DNA from 3 places in the Kocuria sp. CPCC 205258 genome. Region 1 is predicted to be linked to each of the others. Evidence: riboswitches for the same ligand, from Rfam matches in the RefSeq annotation. Region 1 holds a riboswitch; each other region holds the start of a gene.
What was found. Region 1 has a riboswitch for S-adenosylmethionine ahead of RF644_RS16320 (O-acetylhomoserine aminocarboxypropyltransferase/cysteine synthase family protein). Riboswitches for the same ligand answer to the same signal wherever they lie in the genome.
Positions count from the first base shown of each region.

Region 1 (3,828 bases):
CTCGGGGGTCAGGCGGCAGTGCGTCATGGCCGCCGGGTGGGCCACGAGGCTGCGGGTGTCCCCGATGTTGGCCACCAGCTTGAACAGCCGGAGCGCGTCGATGAACGGGCCCACGGCGCCGTCCGGGGCGGCGAGGTCGAAGGAGAACACGGAGCCGGTCCCGCGCGGGAAGTCCCGGGCCGCGATCCCGGCGCCGGGGTCCCCGGGCAGGCCGGGGTGGTGGACGCGGGCGACGGCGGGGTGCCCGGCCAGGAACTCGGCCACCGCCAGCGCCGAGGCCGTGTGGCGGGCCACGCGCAGGTCGAGGGTCTCGGTGCCCTGCAGGATCTGGCTGGCGTTGAACGGGGAGAGCGTGGTGCCGAGGTCGTGCACGTACTTCGCCCGGACCAGGTGCAGGTAGGGGCTGGCGGCGGCGCACTTGTCGACGAGGCTGAGCCCGCCCCAGCGGGCGCGGGCCTGGGTGAACTGCGGCCACTTGTCCGGCCGGGCGGACCAGTCGAAGGTCCCGCCGTCCACGACCGCCCCGGCGAGCGCGTTGCCGTGCCCGCCCAGGAACTTGGTGGCCGAGTGCACCACGATGTCGGCGCCCTTCTCCAGCGGCCGGTACAGGGCCGGGGACGCGAGGGTGTTGTCGACGACGACGGGCACCCCGGCGGCCCGGGCGACGTCGGCGATCCCGGGCAGGTCCGGGAGGGTGGCCAGCGGGTTGCCGATGGACTCGAGCAGGAACGCGCGGGTGTCGGGGCGCACGGCCGCGGCCCACGCCCCCGGGGCGGTGGGGTCCACGAAGGAGACCTCGATGCCGTAGTCCGCGAAGGAGTCGGTGAGCAGGTCCACCGTGCCCCCGTAGAGCTTCTCGGAGGCCACGAGGTGCTTCCCGGCGCCCTGGCCGAGCAGGGCCAGCAGCGCCACGGCCACGGCGGACTGGCCCGAACCGGTCGCCACGGCGCCCGCGCCGCCCTCGAGGTCGCTGATCCGCTGCTCGAGCACGGCCACCGTGGGGTTGCCGGTGCGCGTGTAGGTGAAGCCCGCCCGGGTCTGGGCGAACATCTGCCGGGCCGCCTCGTAGTCCGGGAACTCGAAGGCCGCGGTCTGGTAGATCGGCACCGTCAGGGTGCGCTGGACGACCTGGTCGTGGGTGCCGGCGTGGATCTGCCGGGTCGCGAGGTCGTGGTCGGTCACGGGGATGGACATGGCGCTGCTCCTGTGCCTTGCTCTTACCCGCACCGGTCACCCGCGCGGACCCGGTGGGCACGCCGCGGAAGATGCAGGCCGCTTCCTCATCCGAACCACCCAATGAGCATGGGGTTGGTGCGTGACCAAGTCGGAGCTTGGCGGTCACGTCTCGTGAAGCTGGAACAACACTATGCGCAGAGGTAGTGGGTGTCCCTCCGCGTCGGAAGATGACGACCGTGACGGTTCGTGACGCCGGCCGTGCGCGCCGGGCCCGGCGCGGGCCCTCGCGTCAGGCCCGGGTGTCGATGTCCTCGAAGATCAGGAACGTCTGGGTGTCCACCACACCGGGCAGCTGCTGGACGTGCTCGAAGATCACCTGCCGCAGGTGCACGGTGTCCACGGCCCGCACGAGGAGCATGACGTCGAAGTTCCCGCCCACCAGGGCGATGTGGTGCACGGCGGGGATCGCCTGGAGCTGGGCGCACAGCTCCCGCCAGGTGTTCTGCTGGAGCTTGAGCGTCACGTACGCGGAGGCCTGCAGGCCCGCCCGCACCGGGTCGATCACGGTGCTGAAGCGCAGGATCACCCCCTCGTCCCGGAGCCGGTTGATCCGGGCGTAGGCGTGGGCCCGGGAGACGTGCACGGCCGCGGCGATCGCCGTCACGGACTGCCTCGCGTCCCGGGACAGCTCCGCGAGGATCTTCCGGTCGGTCTCGTCCAGCGGCACGGGGGTCGAGGGCACGGCGGGCTCCTTCGGGGCGGGTCGGGCGCGGGGCCCGGAACGTGTCGGACGAATGCGTGTGCTCCACGCCACACTAGAACATTTCGTCCACGCGCGGTGCACTGTCCGTCTCAGACTTCTGCATTTTCCCCGCTCTGTGGATACGAACCATGCCCGGTTCCCATACTGGGGAGACAGAGCCGCACCACCTTCCTGCCCTCCCCGGACCGCGGCCGCACCGGGGACCGACCGAGGGGACACCATGAGCCAGACCGTCGAGACCCCCGAGGACCCGATCCTCCGGGCCTCCCAGAGCTTCGGCATCACGCCGGAGCAGTACATGCTCCCGGCCCGCGGCGAGATCCGCATGGTCGACCCGAGCGGGCGGCTGCTCGCCCCCGAGGAGCAGGGCACCGGCCCCGGCCACGAGTACCCGCTGCCGGCCCCGGACGTCCTGCTGGGCGCCTACGAGAAGCTGGTGGTCGGGCGGCGGGTCAACGACCAGAACTCCGCGCTGGTCCGCCAGGGCCGGATGGCCGTCTACCCGTCCAGCCACGGCCAGGAGGCCTGCCAGGTGGCGGCCGCCCTGTGCCTCGAGGAGGGCGACTGGCTGTTCCCCACCTACCGGGACACCGTGGCGGTCATGACCAAGGGCGTGGACCCGATGCAGGTCATGGCGATCTTCCGCGGCGAGTGGCACAGCGGCTACGACCCGTACGAGCACTGCGTGGGCATCCAGTCGACCCCGCTCACCACCCAGCTGCTGCACGCGGTGGGCGTGGCCCACGCCGCCAAGCTGCGCGGCGAGGACACCGTGGTCCTGGCGATGTGCGGGGACGGCGCCACCAGCGAGGGCGACTTCCACGAGGCCCTGAACTTCGCGGCCGTGTTCAAGCTGCCGGTCGTGTTCTTCGTGCAGAACAACGGTTACGCGATCTCCGTGCCCCTGTCCCAGCAGTCCGCGGCCCCGAGCCTCGCCCACAAGGCGGTGGGCTACGGCATGGCCGGCGAGCGCGTGGACGGCAACGACCTCGTGGCGCTGCTCGCCACCCTGCGGCGCGCCGTGGACCTGGCCCGCTCCGAGTCCGAGCCCCTCCTCGTGGAGGCGCACACCTACCGCATGCAGGCGCACACCAACGCCGACGACGCCACCCGCTACCGGGACGACGCCGAGGTGCAGGAGTGGATCGCCAAGGACCCGGTGACCCGGATGCGCGCCTACCTCGGCGCCGAGGGCGTGCTCGACGACGCGGCGGAGCAGCGCATCGCCGCCGCCGCCGAGGACGTCGCCACGGCCCTGCGCGACGGCATGAACGCCGACGTGGAGATCGACCCGCTCGAGCTGTTCCGCCACGTCTACACCGAGCAGACCCCGCAGCTCGCCGAGCAGGAGCAGTTCCTGGCCGCCGAGCTCGCCCGAGAGGAGACCGGACAGTGAGCACCCTGCACGCCCCCGCCCCGGCCAGCGAGGCCCCGGCGGTCAAGCCCGCCACCTTCGCCCAGGCGCTCAACACCGCCCTGGCCGACGCGCTGGCCGCCGACCCCGCCGTCGTCGTCTTCGGCGAGGACGTCGGCACCCTCGGCGGCGTCTTCCGCATCACCGACGGGCTGACGAAGCGCTTCGGCCGCACCCGGTGCTTCGACACCCCGCTGGCCGAGTCCGGGATCGCCGGCATGGCCGTGGGCATGGCGATGAACCGGATGCGCCCCGTCATCGAGATGCAGTTCGACGCCTTCGCCTACCCGGCCTTCGAGCAGGTCGCCTCGCACATCGCGAAGATGCACAACCGCACCCGCGGCGCCGTGCGCCTGCCGATCGTCATCCGCATCCCCTACGCCGGCGGCATCGGCGGCGTGGAGCACCACTGCGACTCCTCCGAGGCCTACTACGCCCACACCCCGGGCCTGAAGGTGTTCACCCCCGCCACGGT
Region 1 is NZ_JAVKPS010000012.1:70,069-73,896, reverse strand. Features, by position in the region: gene RF644_RS16320 (O-acetylhomoserine aminocarboxypropyltransferase/cysteine synthase family protein) at 1-1,194, opposite strand, end outside; SAM riboswitch class IV at 1,232-1,353, opposite strand; gene RF644_RS16315 (Lrp/AsnC family transcriptional regulator) at 1,466-1,918, opposite strand; gene RF644_RS16310 (thiamine pyrophosphate-dependent enzyme) at 2,160-3,335, shown strand; gene RF644_RS16305 (alpha-ketoacid dehydrogenase subunit beta) at 3,332-3,828, shown strand, end outside.

Region 2 (3,828 bases), on a different contig from region 1:
GGGCCACCTGGAGCGGGGTGAGGTGGGCGAGCAGCCACACGTGGCCGGAGAGCACGAACCCGCCGGTCAGGCCGAGGGTGTCGAAGCCGTCGGCGAGCCACACCATGAGGACGGTCAGCAGGACCAGCAGGTAGGACACCACGGCCACGGAGCCGAGTTCCAGCGCGCCCTGCAGCCACAGCGGCATGGGCACACCCCGGCGGTCCGGGCGTGCAGCGGGGGAGGACAGGCCTTGGGAGTTCATCACCGACCATCCTCCCACGCCCGGGCGGCACCCCGGCCGAGGCTTCACGGCGCCTTCACCGGCGGGCCACGCCCCGCTTGCCGTCCGGTCGCCGGGCCCCGGCAGGCTCGGGAGCATGAGAGTCGCCGTGGTCGCCGAGCAGTTCCTCCCCCACCTCAACGGAGTCACCCACTCGGTGCTGCGGGTCGTCGAGCAGCTGGTCGCCGGCGGGCATGACGTCGTGGTCGTGGCGCCCTCCTACGACCCCGCGCCGCTGGGGCGCCCGGCGGAGCAGGTCGTCGAGGACCTCGACGGGGTGCCGGTGCACCGGCTGCCCGCCGTTCCGCTCACCGGCTACCCCGCCGTGCGGGTGGCCGGCGGGACCGTGGCCCGGGTGCGGCGGCAGCTGGAGCGCTTCCGGCCGGACGTGGTCCACGTGGCCTCCCCGTTCGTGCTGGGCCGCCGGGCGATCCTGGCGGCCCAGCAGCTCGGGGTGCCGTGCGTGGCGGTCTACCAGACCGACGTGCCCGGCTACGCGGCCAAGTACGGGGCCCCGTTCCTCGAGCAGCTCCTGTGGGGGCACGTGCGCTCCATGCACAACCTCGCCACGCTCACGCTCGCGCCGTCCACCGCGGCGGTCCGGCAGCTCACCGAGCACGGCGTCCAGGACGTGCACCTGTGGCGGCGCGGGGTGGACACCACCCGCTTCTCCCCCCGGCACCGGGACGAGCGGTGGCGGGAGGAGGTCGGCGGCGGCCGGCGGATCGTCGGCTACGTGGGCCGGATCGCCCCGGAGAAGCAGGTCGAGGACCTCTCCGCGGTCGCGGACCTGCCCGGCACCCGTCTGGTGGTCGTGGGCTCGGGCCCGGAGGAGGACGCCCTGCGCCGCCGGCTCCCGCAGGCCCACTTCACCGGGCGCCGCAGCGGCGCCGACCTGGCGCGCATCATGGCGTCCTTCGACGTGTTCGTCCACCCCGGCGAGTTCGAGACGTTCTGCCAGACGATCCAGGAGGCCATGGCCTCGGGGGTGCCGGTGGTCGCGACCGGCCGGGGTGGGCCCCTCGACCTCGTGGACCGGTCCCGCACCGGCTGGCTCTATCCCCCGGGCGACCTCGGGGCGCTGCGCGGGCACGTGGCGGATCTCCTGGGCGACGAGGCGAAGCGGGCCGCGTTCGGCGTCGCGGCGCACGCGGCGGTCCAGGGCCGGACGTGGGACGTGCTGGTCGGGCAGCTGCTCGAGCACTACGAGCGCGCCGTGGCGCTCTCGGCCCAGGGGCAGGGGCGGGGCCGGCGGCACCGCCGGGCCGTCTGAGGGCTACCGGCGGGCGGGGGACGCGTCCAGCACGGGCGCCCCGGTGCCGGCGTACCGCTCCGGCTCCGCGGTCAGCACGGTCAGCCCGTGCACCAGGGCCGTGGCCGCGGTGAGCCCGGCGAGCGGGTCGGCCGCCCCCGTCGCGGCCAGCGCTCCCCACGCCCGGGCCACGGCGGCGTCCGCGGGGAGCACCCGGCCCGGGAAGCGCAGCTCGAGCTGCTCCGCCCACAGCGTCTCGTCGGGCCGCTCGGCGAGCAGCTCCCCGAGCACCGTGGCGGGCAGGAACAGCCGCCGGTGTCCGTGCCGGCGCAGGGCCTCGGCCAGCTCGGGGCAGCGCTCCGGGGTGCGCACCCCCAGCAGCACGGAACGGTCCAGGAGGAGGTCCACGGCGGCGGGCCTCAGGCCGCGGCGGCGAGCTCCCCGCGGGCCGGAGCCAGCAGGAAGTCCACGAACTCGGTGCGGACCTGCACCACGCGGGCGTAGTCCTCGACGCTCATGGCGGAGACGCTGATCGCCGGGACGCTCGGCGCGGGGCCGCGGCGGGCTCCGTCCCCGGTGGCCGGGACGGCGAGGGAGGGCTGGGGATACGCGCCCGTGCGGGCGGCCGAGTGGCGGGGGTCGGACATGACCGGGATCCTTCGTGCGCTCTTGCTCGCACCGGGTACCGCTGCTGCGGCGATGCGAGCCGCTTCGTCATCCGAACCACCCGTGAACATGGGGTTGGTGCCCGGTCAAGTCGGAGCTTGCCGACCGGGTCTCTTGAAGCTCTCCCCATTGAACCACATCGGCCGAACCGTGTCCGGTGCGGCGCCCCGGCCGGATCCGGTGCCCCCCTCCTGTGCACAGGCCTTCCCCGGGGTGTCACCGCCCGGACATCTCGACGACACATCGTTGCGCTGGAATGGGTCCCGTAGGACCGGGGACGGCGCAGGCGACGACCCCGCGCATTACGTTTCAGTGACACAACTCACGACTCGCTTGTCGTGGTGTCGGTGCCGCGGGGTAGCCTGAACCTGCTTCTCGAGATGCGGCGTCCACGCCCTCGGCCGGAGATCGACGATCCCCGGCGGAACCGTGGAGGGGCTCCGACCCGCTGCGCGCCAACCCGATGTTCCCGGGTGGATCGGATGACGAAGCGGCGGGCAACGCCATCGGATGCCTGCAAGAACGTCAGGAGAAAACATGACCATGTCCGAAGAAAGAACAGCCATCACCACCGACCAGCGCGAGGAGTGGATCGACGTGACCGTCACCGCCCTCCCCGATCTGCACCTCGTCCGTCTCACGTCGACCGACGGGGACGTGCAGGAGTACCTGAGCCCCGAGGCCGACGACCTGGCCGCCGCGGCGGAGCACACGGAGGGTACGGCGCAATGGTGCGCCAAGTACCGCCAGCTCCTCGTTCCCGGAGCCCTCGCGGCGACCGGACGGCACCCGTTCTTCAAGCTCCACCCCTCGTCCCTCCCGATGTCGGCATAGCCGGCGGACAGGAGCGCACGGAGGCCGCAGCCCGTCGGGCTGCGGCCTCCGTCGTGCCGGAGGACGGTGACGTCCGGAGCGCCGGTGGGACCCGCGGGGTGCTCACTCGAGGCCGTAGTCCCCCGCCAAGCCCCACCCGCCGCCGGCCTCGTCGGCGGAGCCGTCGAATGTCCACTCGGAGGCCTCGACCTCGAACGGCACGGAGACGTCCAGCTCGGCGTCGGAGACCCGGTTCACCACGAAGGGGTCCTCCGGCTCCTCCGCGGCGGGGAGCGGATCGGGAACGGTCACGGCGCTTCCTCCCGGTGCTGCTCGGCGGGTACGACGACAGAACCGCCGCCGGGCGCAGCCCGACGACGGTTCTGGAGGATCAACGGGCCGGAGCCCGCGGAAGATCCTTAGGAGATGACGTTGATGTTCGCAGCCTGGGGGCCCTTGGGGCCGTCCTGGGTCTCGAACTCGACGCGGTCGTTCTCGTTCAGCGAGCGGAAGCCGTTCGAGTTGATCGCGGAGAAGTGGGCGAAGACGTCCTTGGAGCCGTCCTCGGGGGTGATGAAGCCGAAGCCCTTGTCAGCGTTGAACCACTTGACGATACCGGTAGTCATGGGAGACCTGATCCTTCATGAGATGAACGTTTCCCGACGTTCGAGAAACAAAACAGTTGTGATGCATGGAAAACGTCTTCTCAGAAAAACTGCTGCACCCGAGTGGGCCGAACTGCTTGAAAGACAAAAACGAACCTCAACAACTGCGGACTACTCTACACGAGATCCGGCGCCGCACCACCCGGGGCGGTGCGGCGGACCCGGCCCGG
Region 2 is NZ_JAVKPS010000005.1:181,008-184,835, forward strand. Features, by position in the region: gene RF644_RS10885 (DUF6350 family protein) at 1-244, opposite strand, end outside; gene RF644_RS10890 (glycosyltransferase family 1 protein) at 360-1,535, shown strand; gene RF644_RS10895 (PIN domain-containing protein) at 1,539-1,922, opposite strand; gene RF644_RS10900 (hypothetical protein) at 1,934-2,161, opposite strand; SAM riboswitch class IV at 2,175-2,300, opposite strand; gene RF644_RS10905 (hypothetical protein) at 2,718-3,014, shown strand; gene RF644_RS10910 (hypothetical protein) at 3,117-3,305, opposite strand; gene RF644_RS10915 (cold-shock protein) at 3,413-3,619, opposite strand.
Region 2: it holds a riboswitch for S-adenosylmethionine, as region 1 does, so the genes downstream of both, RF644_RS10900 (hypothetical protein) here and RF644_RS16320 (O-acetylhomoserine aminocarboxypropyltransferase/cysteine synthase family protein) in region 1, are expected to answer to the same signal.

Region 3 (3,828 bases), on a different contig from region 1:
CCCACCCGGTCGGAGAGCCAGGCCCAGAACGGGGTGGAGAACAGGCCGATGGCCGAGGCGATCATCACCGCGGTCACGCCCGCGGCGCTGTCCCCGCGCACGTCCCGCAGGTAGGTCAGCATGTAGACCGTCACCAGGTAGTAGACGGCGTTCTGGGCCAGGCGCAGGCCGATCGTCACCAGCACCGGGCGGCGGTGGTGGACCAGCAGCTCCCGCAGGGGGGCCTTGGCCACGTTCCCCGAGGCCCGGTGCTCCAGGAACTCCGGGGCGTCGGCCACGCCGAGGCGGATCCACAGGCCCACCGCCACGAGCAGGGCCGAGAGCAGGAAGGGGATGCGCCAGCCGTAGGCGGCGAACTGCTCCTCGCTCATGACGTTCTGCACGATGAAGAACGCGCCGGTGGCCAGCAGCATGCCGGCGGAGGAGCCGATCTGGGTGAAGGACCCGAAGAACCCGCGGTGCCGGGCCGGTGAGTGCTCCACGCTCAGCAGCGCGGAGCCGCCCCACTCGGCACCCGCGGACAGGCCCTGGAGGATGCGCAGGACCACGAGCCCGACGACGGCCCACCAGCCGATCACCTCGTAGGTGGGCAGCAGGCCGATCAGGGTGGAGGCCACGCCCATGAGCAGCAGGGAGGCCACCAGCAGGGCCTTGCGGCCGATCCGGTCCCCCAGGTGCCCGGCGATGATCCCGCCCAGGGGCCGGGCGATCACCCCGACCGCGAGCGTGGCGAAGGACGCCACGATGCCGCCGAGCTCGGTGGCCATGGGGAAGAACTGGACGTTGAAGACGAGTGCGGCGGCGGTGCCGTAGAGGTAGAAGTCGTACCACTCGATGGTGGTCCCGGCGAAGGCCGAGGCCAGGACGCGCTTCTTGCCGTGGACGATGCTGCTGCGGCCCGGGGCGGCCGTGGTCGTGGTGCTCATGCGTCAGGCTCCTGGGGTTCGGTCGGCGTCGGTCGTGCCGTCGGTCGCGGGGTCGGTCGTGGCGCCGGTCCTCGCGTCGCCGATGGCGTTCAGGCCCTCCGGCAGGGTGCCGTTGATGAGGTAGTCGCCGAGGGCTCGGGCGCGGAAGGCGATCGGGTTGTGGGTGGCCACGGTCTGGGCGTTGCGCCAGTGCCGGTCCAGGCCCTTGGCCGTGGACGTGGCGGAGGCGCCCACGGTGAGGAACAGGTCCTGGGCCGCGCCGAGCGCCAGCTCCGGCACGGTGACCTGGGCGTGCTCCACGGCGATCTCGGACTCGTGCAGCGCCGCCGGGAGGGCCCCGGTGAACTCCGGCCGGTCGGCGCCGGCCGCTGCGGCGGCGGCGATCCCGGCGTCCAGGGCGCGGGCGGCGTGCAGGACGGTGGCCTCGGCGGCGAAGGCCTTGGCGGAGATCCGTCCGGTGGCCTCCTGGATCAGCGGGTCGTCGCGGAACGGCAGGCCGAGCCCGGTGTTGAAGGTCCGCCGGCGTCCGGCGATGGTCTCCACCGCGTCCCTCCGGGCCGCCCGCGCGATGCCGGCCAGCACGGCCAGCAGCACGATCTGGAAGAAGGCGGCCTCGTGGACGGCCTCCGCGCTGCCGGCGGTGCGGTCCAGCACGGCGTCCTCCGGGACACGCACCCGGTCGAAGACCGCGGTGCCGGTGCCGGTGAGCTTCTGCCCGAAGCCGTCCCAGTCGTCCTCGAGCGTCACACCCTCGGCGTCCGTGGCGACGACGGCGAAGCGCCGCCCGTCGCGGCCGTCCAGGGCGGCCGAGACGCGGGTGTAGTCGCAGAAGACGGAGCCGGTGGCGTAGAACTTCCGGCCGGTGAGCTCCCAGCCCTCGGGGGTCCGGCTCAGCACGGTGTTCAGGGTGCCCAGCGCGTTGCCGCCCTTCTCCGTGGAGGCGTTGCCGACGGTGGCCCCGGCCAGCACCCGCGGGTACCAGACCTCCTGGAGCTCGCGGGGCAGGAAGCGCAGGGACTCCACGAAGCCGTGGTGGGAGCGGTAGAGGTGGGCGATGTTGGAGTCGGCCTCGGCCAGGTCGACCAGCAGCCGGGTGAAGTCCTCGAGGCTGACCCCGGGGCCGCCGTGGGCCGCCGGGACGCGCAGGGCGCCGAACCCGGCCCGGTCCAGCCGGCCGACCTCCGCGTAGGGCAGCGCGCGCCGGAGGTCCCGGTCCAGGGCGCCGGCGGCGATCTCCGCGAACAGCGGCCGGAAGTGCTCCCGCAGCCCGGAGTAGTCCCCGGGCAGGCCGGCGGCGAGGTCCGTGCCGGCGCGGGGATGGGCGGTGGTCTCCTCGACCGTGCTCGGGGTCATGCGGTGGTCCTCTCGGTCGCACCGAGGATTGCCGGTCGGCCGGTCGCGCCGGGGGCGGGCCCGGTGGCGTCAGCGCCGGAGGCTGACGTCACGGACCGACTGCAGATCCGGGATCTCCATCGGTTCTGGCATTAGCACCCTGACCCCGGTGGAGGGCGGGTTGCTGCGGCGTCGTCGAGCCAGATCTCTCAGCCGCTCTGAATGGGGCGCTTGCCATGGCATCAGACCGCCCGGTCCGGGGCCAACCGGATGACGGGCGCACGTCATGGAGTGTCACGACGGCGTCACAGAAGGTCACGTCCTCCGCGGTGGTGTAGCGGTGTGCCGCAGGAGACCGGGTCAGTAGACCGGCTGGTCCGGGTCCACCTGTGCCGCCCAGGCGAGCACCCCGCCCTCGAGGTGGCGGACCCGCTCCTCCCGCCCGGCGTAGAAGGAGCGTAGCGCGGCGAGCGCGGTCGCGGAGCGGGCCCCGGCCTTGCAGTGCAGCACGAGGTCCGTGCCACGGGCCTCCGGGGGCAGGGCGTCCGCGCCGCGGTCGAGGATCTCCTGCAGCGGGACGGGCACGGCGCCGTCGATGGCCACGAGCTCCCGCTCCCAATCCTCGCGCACGTCCACCAGGGCGAAGGACGCCTCCCCGCGCTCCCGGCGCTCGAGCAGCCGGGCCAGCTCGGCCGCCCCGACGGTCTCGGAGGCGTCCGCGCCGGGCAGCGCGCAGACCGCGGCGGGCTGGGCCACCGCGGTGACCGGGGCGGCGTCGGGATCCGGGGTGAGCCGCATCTCGCGCCAGGTCATCGCCAGCGCGTCGTGCAGCAGCACCCGGCCGAGCAGGGGCTCCCCGGTGCCGGTGACGAGCTTGACGGCCTCGGTGACCATGACCGCGCCGACGGTGGCGGGGAGCATGCCGAAGACCCCGCCCTCGGCGCAGCTGGGCACCTCGCCGTCCGGCGGGGCCTCGGGGTAGAGGTCCCGGTAGGTGGGCCCGTGCCCGGCCCAGAACACGCTGACCTGCCCCTCGAAGCGCAGGATGGAGCCCCACACGCAGGGTGTGCCGGTCAGGGCGGCGGCGTCGCTGACCACGTAGCGGGTCGCGAAGTTGTCGGCGCCGTCCAGGACCAGGTCGTACCGGCCGATGATGTCCACGGCGTTGTCCGCGTCCAGCCGGACGGGGTGGGTGCGGACCTCCACCAGCGGGTTGAGCGCGGTGACGGCCTCGGCGGCGGAGACGGACTTGGGGCGGCCGACGTCGGCGGTCGTGTGCACCACCTGGCGCTGCAGGTTGGAGACCGCCACCACGTCGTCGTCGACGATCCCGAGGGTCCCGACCCCCGCCGCGGCGAGGTACTGCAGGGCCGGGGACCCGAGCCCCCCGGCGCCGACGACGAGCACGCGGGCGTTCCGCAGCCGCCGCTGGCCGAGGGTCCCGATCCCGGGCAGGGTCAGGTGCCGGGCGTAGCGCTCGAGCTCCTCGCGGGTCAGTTCGGGGCCGGGCTCCACGAGCGGGGGCAGCGGGCTCACGGCCGCTCCCCCACGGGCGCCCAGTCCCCGCGCG
Region 3 is NZ_JAVKPS010000001.1:672,837-676,664, forward strand. Features, by position in the region: gene RF644_RS03125 (MFS transporter) at 1-926, opposite strand, end outside; gene RF644_RS03130 (acyl-CoA dehydrogenase family protein) at 930-2,279, opposite strand; SAM riboswitch class I at 2,393-2,487, opposite strand; gene moeB (molybdopterin-synthase adenylyltransferase MoeB) at 2,619-3,794, opposite strand; gene RF644_RS03140 (thiazole synthase) at 3,791-3,828, opposite strand, start outside.
Region 3: it holds a riboswitch for S-adenosylmethionine, as region 1 does, so the genes downstream of both, RF644_RS03130 (acyl-CoA dehydrogenase family protein) here and RF644_RS16320 (O-acetylhomoserine aminocarboxypropyltransferase/cysteine synthase family protein) in region 1, are expected to answer to the same signal.